2 regions of the Rouxiella badensis genome follow, and region 1 is predicted to be linked to the other one. Evidence: predicted binding sites of a transcription regulator. Region 1 holds the regulator's gene; the other holds the start of a gene.
The links. The regulator PhoB, encoded in region 1, activates phosphate uptake and scavenging genes when phosphate is short. The targets are predictions, from matches to a motif close to CTGTCATAAAACTGNCNNAT.

Region 1 (4,353 bases):
AACACGCTGGTTCTCAGCGGGTGCGTTAGTGACTATCAGCCGGTTAGGCAGCGTGAACATAAAGCGGGTACCGACACCGACCTCACTGTCAATATCCAGACGGGAATGATGATGGCTCAGTGCGTGCTTCACGATAGCCAGCCCGAGGCCGCTGCCACCGGTCTGACGCGAACGCGCCTTGTCTACCCGATAGAATCGCTCGGTGAGACGCGGAATATGCTGCGGAGCAATGCCCGGCCCGTTGTCACTGACCTGAAACTGTGCGCCCTGCGCCGTCTGCTGCCAGCTCACCTCAATGCGCGTGCCGGGCGGCGTATGGTTCACCGAGTTATACACCAGATTCGATACCGCACTGCGCAGCTGCTCGTCGTTGCCAAACACCTTGAGATGTTCGTTAATCTTGAACACGATTTCGTGGCGTCCAGCGCTCAGCGCAGCAACCTCGTGCTCCAGCATGCCCAGCATGCCCGGGATATCGACTTTTTCCTGTAGATCGATATTAGTGGCAGCCTCGATGCGCGACAGCGTCAGCAGCTGTTTGACCAAACCGTCCATCCGCCGCGTCTGCTCCTGCATGGTGTCCAGTGCCTTGCTGCGGAAAGGCTCCTCCAGCGTGGAATCGTCCATCATCTCCAGATAGCCCTGCAAGACGGTCAACGGTGTGCGCAGCTCGTGGCTCACGTTGGCGAAGAAGTTGCGTCGGGCCCCTTCAAGCTGGCGCATTTGCGTCACGTCGCGAGCCACCATTAGCAGTTGTCCTTCCGAATACGGCATGATTCGAAACTCGACGTAGTGCTCATTATTAAGGTGCAGCGTCAGCGGGCGGGTAAAATCTCGACTCTGCACCCAAACACGCAGTTCAGGATAGCGCAGCAGGTTAAACAGGTGCTGGCCGTTGTCTTCCGGCCAGCGGAAGCCCAGAAGCTCCTGAGCCAGGCCGTTACACCAGAAAATATTGCCCTCTTCGGTGGTCAATACCACGGCATCAGGGAGCGATTCCGCCCCGCTGCGAAAACGTTTAATCAACAGCGCCAGCTCGCGTCGCCGGCGGCGATTTCGCATCTGCATCTGATTAAGGCCATAGAACAGCGGTTCCCAGCTCCATAGTCCACTAGGAGGGGTAATGCTGCGATCGAGCCACAGCCAGTGGGAAAGCTTTAGTTGGTTAAAATAGTTCCAACCCAGCGCCGCCAGCACGGAAGCCAGCAGCAGCCAGGGCAGATAACCAATAAAAATGGCGAGGATAAGCGCAGGACAGCAGAACATAAATAGTTCACCAGCCAGACGCCTCCAGGATAATCGTTCTAACACACAGTATCTCCGCTGTGAGTGATAGAGATGCCTACCCAATATCTTTCATGTTGCCTGCGCATCTGCAACATGAAAGATGAAGGGTATTAGTAGCGAGTCGAGAACCTGTAGCCTGTTCCGCGAACCGTCTGGATCATGCGGTCGTGCCCACTGGTTTCCAACGCTTTACGCAGGCGACGGATATGCACATCAACCGTGCGATCCTCTACATAAACGTTAGTGCCCCAGACGTTATTGAGCAACTGTTCACGGCTATAGACGCGCTCAGAGTGCGTCATGAAGAAGTGCAGCAGTTTGAATTCGGTTGGGCCCATGTCCAACGCCAGCTCGTTCGCCATAACGCGATGCGAGGATGGGTCAAGGCTAAGGCCTTGCATATCAATGACTTCCTCGACCGCCATCGGAGAGATGCGGCGCATAACGGCCTTAATACGGGCCACCAGCTCTTTGGGAGAGAAGGGTTTGGTAATGTAATCATCGGCGCCGACTTCGAGCCCACGCACACGGTCTTCCTCTTCACCTCTTGCTGTGAGCATCATCACCGGAATATCTCGGGTCAGCGCTTCGCGTTTAAGGTGTTTGATAAACTGAATGCCTGACCCACCGGGCAACATCCAATCCAGCAAAATTAACTCAGGGTAAGGTTCAATCAGACGATTGACCGCCGAGTCGAAATCTTCAGCTTCAATGGCCTGATAACCATTCTGCTCAAGCACAAAACAAACCATTTCACGGATCGGTGCTTCGTCTTCCACAACTAATATGCGTCTAGCCATTTTGATAGCCTGCCAAATAAGTTAGCGAACTTAATTTTGATTTCGGGCGTCATTATGCGTCACTTTTGTGACAGATTTATGAAAAGAATTTACGCTGCGTTTAAGTGTAGCCAAGGCGTTATTTTTGACCCAGGCATTTGTCATTGAAAAGGTTTTTCGGCGACAGCCACTACCCTCGGCGTTTATACTTATCGCCTGTTACCGCCACCGCGAGCCCCCCATGCGACTCATTCATACCTCTGACTGGCACCTCGGTCAGTACTTCTTTACCAAAAGCCGCGCTCCCGAACATCAGGCCTTTCTCAACTGGCTGATTGAACAGGTTGAACAACATCAAATAGATGCGGTGGTGGTCGCGGGGGATATTTTCGATACCGGCTCGCCGCCAAGCTACGCGCGCGAGTTGTATAACCGCTTTGTGGTCGACCTTCAGCGCACAGGCTGTCAGCTCATCGTCCTGGCAGGGAATCACGATTCCGTCGCCACCTTAAATGAATCGCGCGAGCTGCTTTCCTGCCTGAATACCCAGGTGATTGCCACCGTCGGCGAAGATCTGTCGCGTCAGGTGCTGACCCTGAAAAATCGCCAGGGGCAACCGGGGGCGATACTTTGCGCTATCCCGTTCCTGCGCCCGCGTGACCTGCTTTCAAGCCAGGCCGGACAGTCCGGCAACGAGAAACAGCTGGCGTTGCAGGAGGCCATCGCCGCGCACTATGCCTCGCTTTATCAGGCGGCCTGTGACAGGCGCGATGAGCTCGGCGGCGCCCTGCCGATTATCGCCACCGGGCACCTGACTACCGTGGGCGTCAGCACCTCCGACTCGGTGCGCGACATTTACATCGGTACGCTCGATGCATTCCCCGCGCAGGCCTTCCCGCCGGTCGACTACGTTGCGCTCGGGCACATCCACAAGGCGCAAAAAATTGCCAAAACTGAGCATATTCGCTACAGCGGCTCACCGATTCCGCTCAGTTTCGATGAAGCCAGCAATGAAAAGAGCGTTTACCTGCTCGATTTCACCGCCGAGAAGCTCAACGCCGTCGAGACGCTGGTTATTCCTCGCTCACAGCCGATGGAAATTATCAAAGGGACGCTGGCCGAAATCGAAAAACAGCTGCTGCCGTATGCCGGCCTCGAGAACGGGAAAGTGGTCTGGCTGGATATCGAGGTCGCGACACAGGACTATCTCAGCGACATTCAGCGGCGGGTGCAGCAGCTTACCGACCCGCTGCCGGTCGAAGTCGTACTGCTGCGGCGCAGCAAGGAGCAGCGCTTGCTGGGCCTGCAACAACAAGAGAAAGAGACCTTGAAAGAGTTGAGCGTTACCGAAGTCTTTGAACGGCGTCTGGCGCAGGAAAATGCTCCCGAAGAGGGTCGCCAGCAGCGCATCCGCACGCTGTTTTCTCAGGTGCTTGAACAGGTTGAGAGCGGTCATTCTGCGGAGGACGTCGCGCCGTGAAAATCCTCAGTCTGCGCCTAAAAAACCTCAACTCGCTGGAAGGTGAGTGGAAAATCGATTTCACCGCCGAACCCTTTGCCAGCAACGGTCTGTTTGCTATTACCGGCCCGACCGGGGCGGGGAAAACCACCCTGCTCGACGCCATCTGTCTGGCACTTTACCACCAGACGCCGCGCCTTGACGTCTCGCCGAGCCAAAATGAGCTGATGACCCGCCACACCGCCGAATCGCTGGCGGAGGTGGAGTTTGAGGTCAAGGGCGTTGGCTATCGGGCGTTCTGGAGCCAGCGCCGCGCGGGGAATTCTCCGACCGGCAACCTACAGGCCCCCAAGGTCGAACTCGCGCAGTTGGCCGACGGCAAGATATTGGCTGATAAGGTCCGCGACAAGCTGCCGGCTATCGCCGAATTGACCGGCCTCGACTTCGGCCGTTTCACCAAATCAATGATGCTCTCGCAGGGTCAGTTCGCCGCGTTTCTTAATGCCAAGGCCAACGAGCGCGCAGAACTGCTTGAAGAGCTGACCGGCACCGAGATTTACGGACGCCTGTCGGCTCAGGTTTTCGAGCGTCACAAGCAGGCAAAAGTCGAGCTAGACCTGCTGCACCAACGCGCCGCAGGTATCGAACTGTTGAACGACGAGCAGCGCCAGCAGCGGGAGCAGGAACTCGCGCAGTTGGGCCTGCAGGAAACCGAATTGAGTCAGCAAACGGCACTGCAACAGCACGGCCTGAACTGGTTGCAGCAATGGCAAAGTAACCAGCAAAAGCAGCAACAGTACCGCCAGCATGTTGCCGACGTGGCGCAGC
Region 2 (4,353 bases), 350 kb from region 1:
ACAGCGAGCACGGTTGACAAAATGGTCGACGAAAAGGCCAGCTGAATAGTTTCCCAAATCAATGGAAGCTGAATGTTTAAACGATAACCCCAATAGGCCAGAGAACCTTTGGTATGTCCGTCGGCAAACAGATCGTGCCAATGTAAAGTGGGCACCGTTTGACCAATATAGTCAAAAAAGTGTGGCGCATTGACGAATATCGTTTTTAAATTAAGCTCAGAAATACTCCCCGCCCATAAATAAAGGACTAACATCAAGCCAGACCAAATTAACGCCTCTCTTTTTTGCTTGCTGCGTATTTGCTGGTAATAATGATGAAATTCAGTATTCAAAATAAGGCTTCCACAGTTGATGGCGGAGATAATAATCTGCACTGCCTGATAAAAATAACGCGCCAATAATATGGCGCGTGGTTGTCGAGAGTCTGAGGTTTAACGACCGCCTTCAGTCAATGCCTTTTTCATATCGATGATTTGCTGATAATCGGCCAGCGTTGCCGGACCAATATGCTGCTTACCGCCGACGGCTTTAATAAAGCAGGCGTGATCATCTTTATCCAGCTTATTAATTGCCGCCACAACTTTTGCCTTGAAATCAGCAGGCAGCGAATTGCTCACCAGGATTGGGCCATTAGGGATCAACGGCGACTCCCAGATGATACGGATCTGTTTCATCAGGTCCGGGTGGTCCATACGCATCATGCGACCAAATGCGCCTGAGGTATAGCCAGTTGACGGGTCGCCAATCATCGATGACCAAGCAACAGCACCAGCAAACTGGCCGTTCAGCACGCCAAGAATATCCTGTTCATGACCGCCAGAGAAGGTCGTACTCGAGAAGAAATGGTTGTAGCTGTTGTCGGTAGTCCCGCCAAACATCTTCTTGAAGGCTGCGTTAGGGATAAGATAGCCCGAGGTGGAATCAGGGTCCGCAAAACCAAATGCGGTGCCTTTCAGGTCTTCCAGCTTTTTATATTTACTGTCGGCTTTAACCAGAACAACCGAGTGATAACCGCGTGACTGATCGGTGTCATCAACCAGAATACCTTCGATGCTGACGGCTTTCGGATTATTAAGATAGACCGACGCGAAGGAAGAAGGCGACATGCTTAATACCATATCAACTTTCCCGCCCAACAGCCCCTGAATAACGCCAGAATAGTCAGAAGAGTTACGTAATTTTGTATCTACATTCAGTTCTTTATCAAAGAACTGTTTTACACACATGTTATCGCCAATTTGCTGTGTGGCGTTCTGACCGCCGAGAATGCCCAGGTTTAACTCTTTTGGTGCATCTGCGGCCATGCTATTCATTGCTGCCATGGTCCCTGCAACGAATACCGCCAGACGTAATAGCTTCTTCATGTAATAATAACCCTTGTGTAGATTGATTAAATTAGAATGAAATAGATAAATGTGAAAGCAAATACGTTATGCCATCCGTGGCATGACAAATAGAATGACGGCCAACTATTAATTGTTAACAGTTAATCATTAACCGTTTACCGCTTCACTCTCTTCGCCATACAGTTGGTGCAAAATCGAATCGGTTAAATAGTCTGGATGTCCATCGTAAATAATCTCACCGTGGGCAATACCAATAACTCGGGTACAGAAATCTTTAACCAGTTCAACCGAGTGCAGGTTAACCATGACGGCGATGTTATCTTCGCTGACTTTTTTCAGCGCATTCATAATACGTAAGGTGTTTTTAGGATCTAGCGAGGCGACAGGTTCATCAGCCAGCAGAATTTTAGGGTTCTGCATCAAGGCACGACAAATTGCTACCCGTTGCATCTGACCACCGGACAGGTTTTCGGCGCGCTGTAGCGCATGGGGCAATAGGTGTAGCCAGTCGAGCAGAGAGATCGCTCGCGCACGATCTTCATCATCAAACTGGTTGAAGAAAGACCTGAAGGTTGAGGTCTGGCTCAGGCGTCCCAATAGCACATTGGTCAAGACGTCTAGACGAGGTACCAGACAGAAATCCTGAAAAATCATGCCACAGCCCGCTCGCCAGCGGCGTAATGCCTTGCCGGTCAGGCCCGCCAGCTCCTGTTTTTCACCACCGTCATAGTGGCAAACCACGCTGCCTTCACTCAGTGGAATAGTGCCATTGAGCACGTGCAGCAGCGTGGATTTTCCCGCGCCTGAGCGGCCAATCACGGCAACAAATTCACCGGCGTGGAGTTCAAAATTAATATCATTAAGCACACGACTGCCTGATTTATAAGATTTAACCAGGCCTTTAACGTCTAACACTTTATTCTGATGCTGTGGCTCGGCCTGAGGATATTCAGCCTGTGCCAGCTTAAGTTGAGCTTGCGCCATCATGCTGTCTCCGGTTACGTGCAGATTCTGACGTCCATTAAGCGCGACAACTATGACAGATTGATGATGTTTTAATGGACGAAAGATGACCTTCTTCCATTGATAAAACGTATCTTAAATACCTTAAATAGCAATTAAGCCTATGATTAGAGTCAAGCTAACGGCAAAAATGTGCCGAAACAACGACAGGGAGGCAGAATGACTCTTCAGCATCCGTCCACACCAGAGAGCAACGCCGCATTGATTGAGCGGCTCAAAAATATCGTCGGAGGTCGTCACGTATTGACCTCCGAAAGCCAGACCGAACGATACCGCAAAGGCTTTCGTTCCGGAGGCGGCAAGGCGCTGGCGGTTGTTTTTCCGCAGACCTTGCTCCAGCAGTGGCAGCTGCTACAGGCCTGCGTCGAGGCCGACAAAATCGTTATCATGCAGGCCGCGAATACCGGTTTGACCGAGGGGTCAACGCCGAGCGGCGAAGATTACGATCGCGATATCATTATCTTCAGCACCTTGAAGCTCAACGGCATTCAGCTGCTTGATGACGGTAAGCAGGTGATCGGTTTTCCCGGCAGCACGCTGTATGAGCTTGAGAAACGCCTTAAACCGCTGGGACGTGAGCCCCATTCGGTGATTGGCTCTTCCTGTATTGGCGCGTCGGTCATTGGCGGCGTGTGCAACAACTCGGGCGGATCGCTGGTGAAACGCGGCCCGGCCTATACGGAGCTGGCGCTGTATGCACAGAGAGATGAGCAGGGAAAGCTAATCCTTATCAACCATTTGGGCATTGACCTCGGCGCGACGCCGGAAGAGATCCTCACCCGTCTTGAGCAGGGGAACTATACCCCCGCCGATATTCATTACGGTGATCTACTGGCCTCCGATCACGACTATGCCGAGCGAGTGCGCGACGTCGATGCCGACACGCCTTCACGCTTCAACGCCGACAGCCGCCGCCTTTATGAAGCTTCAGGCTGCGCCGGTAAGTTAGCCATTTTTGCCGTGAGGCTCGACACCTTCGAGGCCGAAACTCAACAACAGGTGTTTTATATCGGCACGGACAGCACCGCCGTGCTTACCGATTTACGCCGCAGCATACTCGGTGAGTTCAACAATCTGCCGGTCGCCGGTGAGTATATGCATCGCGATATTTTTGATATTACCGAGGTCTACGGCAAAGATACCTTTTTGATGATCGACAAACTCGGCACCGACAAAATGCCTGAGATATTTACCGCCAAAGGTAAGTTCGACGCCAAAATCAGTAAGGTGCCCTTTCTGCCCAAACATTTCAGTGACCGCGTTATGCAGTGCCTGAGCCGCGCCCTTCCCAACCATCTTCCGCCACGGATGAAGAAATACCGCGATCGGTACGAACATCATCTGCTGTTGAAAATGTCCGGGGATGGCGTGGCGGAAGCGCAAAACTTCCTGACCCATTTCTTTGCCGACAGAGACGGCGACTTTTTTGTCTGCTCGGCGGATGAAGGTAAAAAGGCTTTTCTGCATCGTTTTGCGGCCGCCGGTGCTGCGGTGCGGTATCACGCCGTGCATGAAAAAGAAGTGGAAGATATTTTGGCGCTGGATATCGCCTTGCGACGCAACGATCGCGACTGGTTTGAAGTGCTCCCGCCCGACATTGACCAGCAGTTAGTGGCAAAACTGTATTACGGCCACTTTATGTGCCACGTTTTCCATCAGGATTACATCGTCAAAAAAGGCGTCGATAGCAAAGCGCTTAAACATCGGATGCTGGAGATTCTGGATGCCAAAGGTGCCGAGTACCCGGCAGAGCACAACGTTGGCCATCTGTATTTCGCCAAACCGCACCTGCAGGAGTTCTATCGTCAGGCCGACCCGACCAACAGCTTTAACCCCGGCATTGGCAAAACCAGCAAACTGAAAAACTGGCAGGCATAAAAAAATAAATCCCCGCAAGATAACTATCCGGCGGGGATTTAGGGTACTGCGTATAAGGCATCTATTACTGCTGTTACTGCATTTGAAACTGGAATAACCTGGCCTC

Region 2: a site for PhoB is predicted at 2,381-2,400, ahead of phnC (phosphonate ABC transporter ATP-binding protein). Genes of this name have one in related genera too.

The regions. Positions count from the first base shown of each region.
Region 1 is NZ_CP114062.1:3,115,554-3,119,906, forward strand. It holds gene phoR (phosphate regulon sensor histidine kinase PhoR) at 1-1,311, opposite strand, end outside; gene phoB (phosphate response regulator transcription factor PhoB) at 1,398-2,087, opposite strand; gene sbcD (exonuclease subunit SbcD) at 2,308-3,546, shown strand; gene sbcC (exonuclease subunit SbcC) at 3,543-4,353, shown strand, end outside.
Region 2 is NZ_CP114062.1:2,767,444-2,771,796, forward strand. It holds gene phnE (phosphonate ABC transporter, permease protein PhnE) at 1-332, opposite strand, end outside; gene phnD (phosphonate ABC transporter substrate-binding protein) at 432-1,364, opposite strand; gene phnC (phosphonate ABC transporter ATP-binding protein) at 1,494-2,330, opposite strand; gene dld (D-lactate dehydrogenase) at 2,529-4,247, shown strand.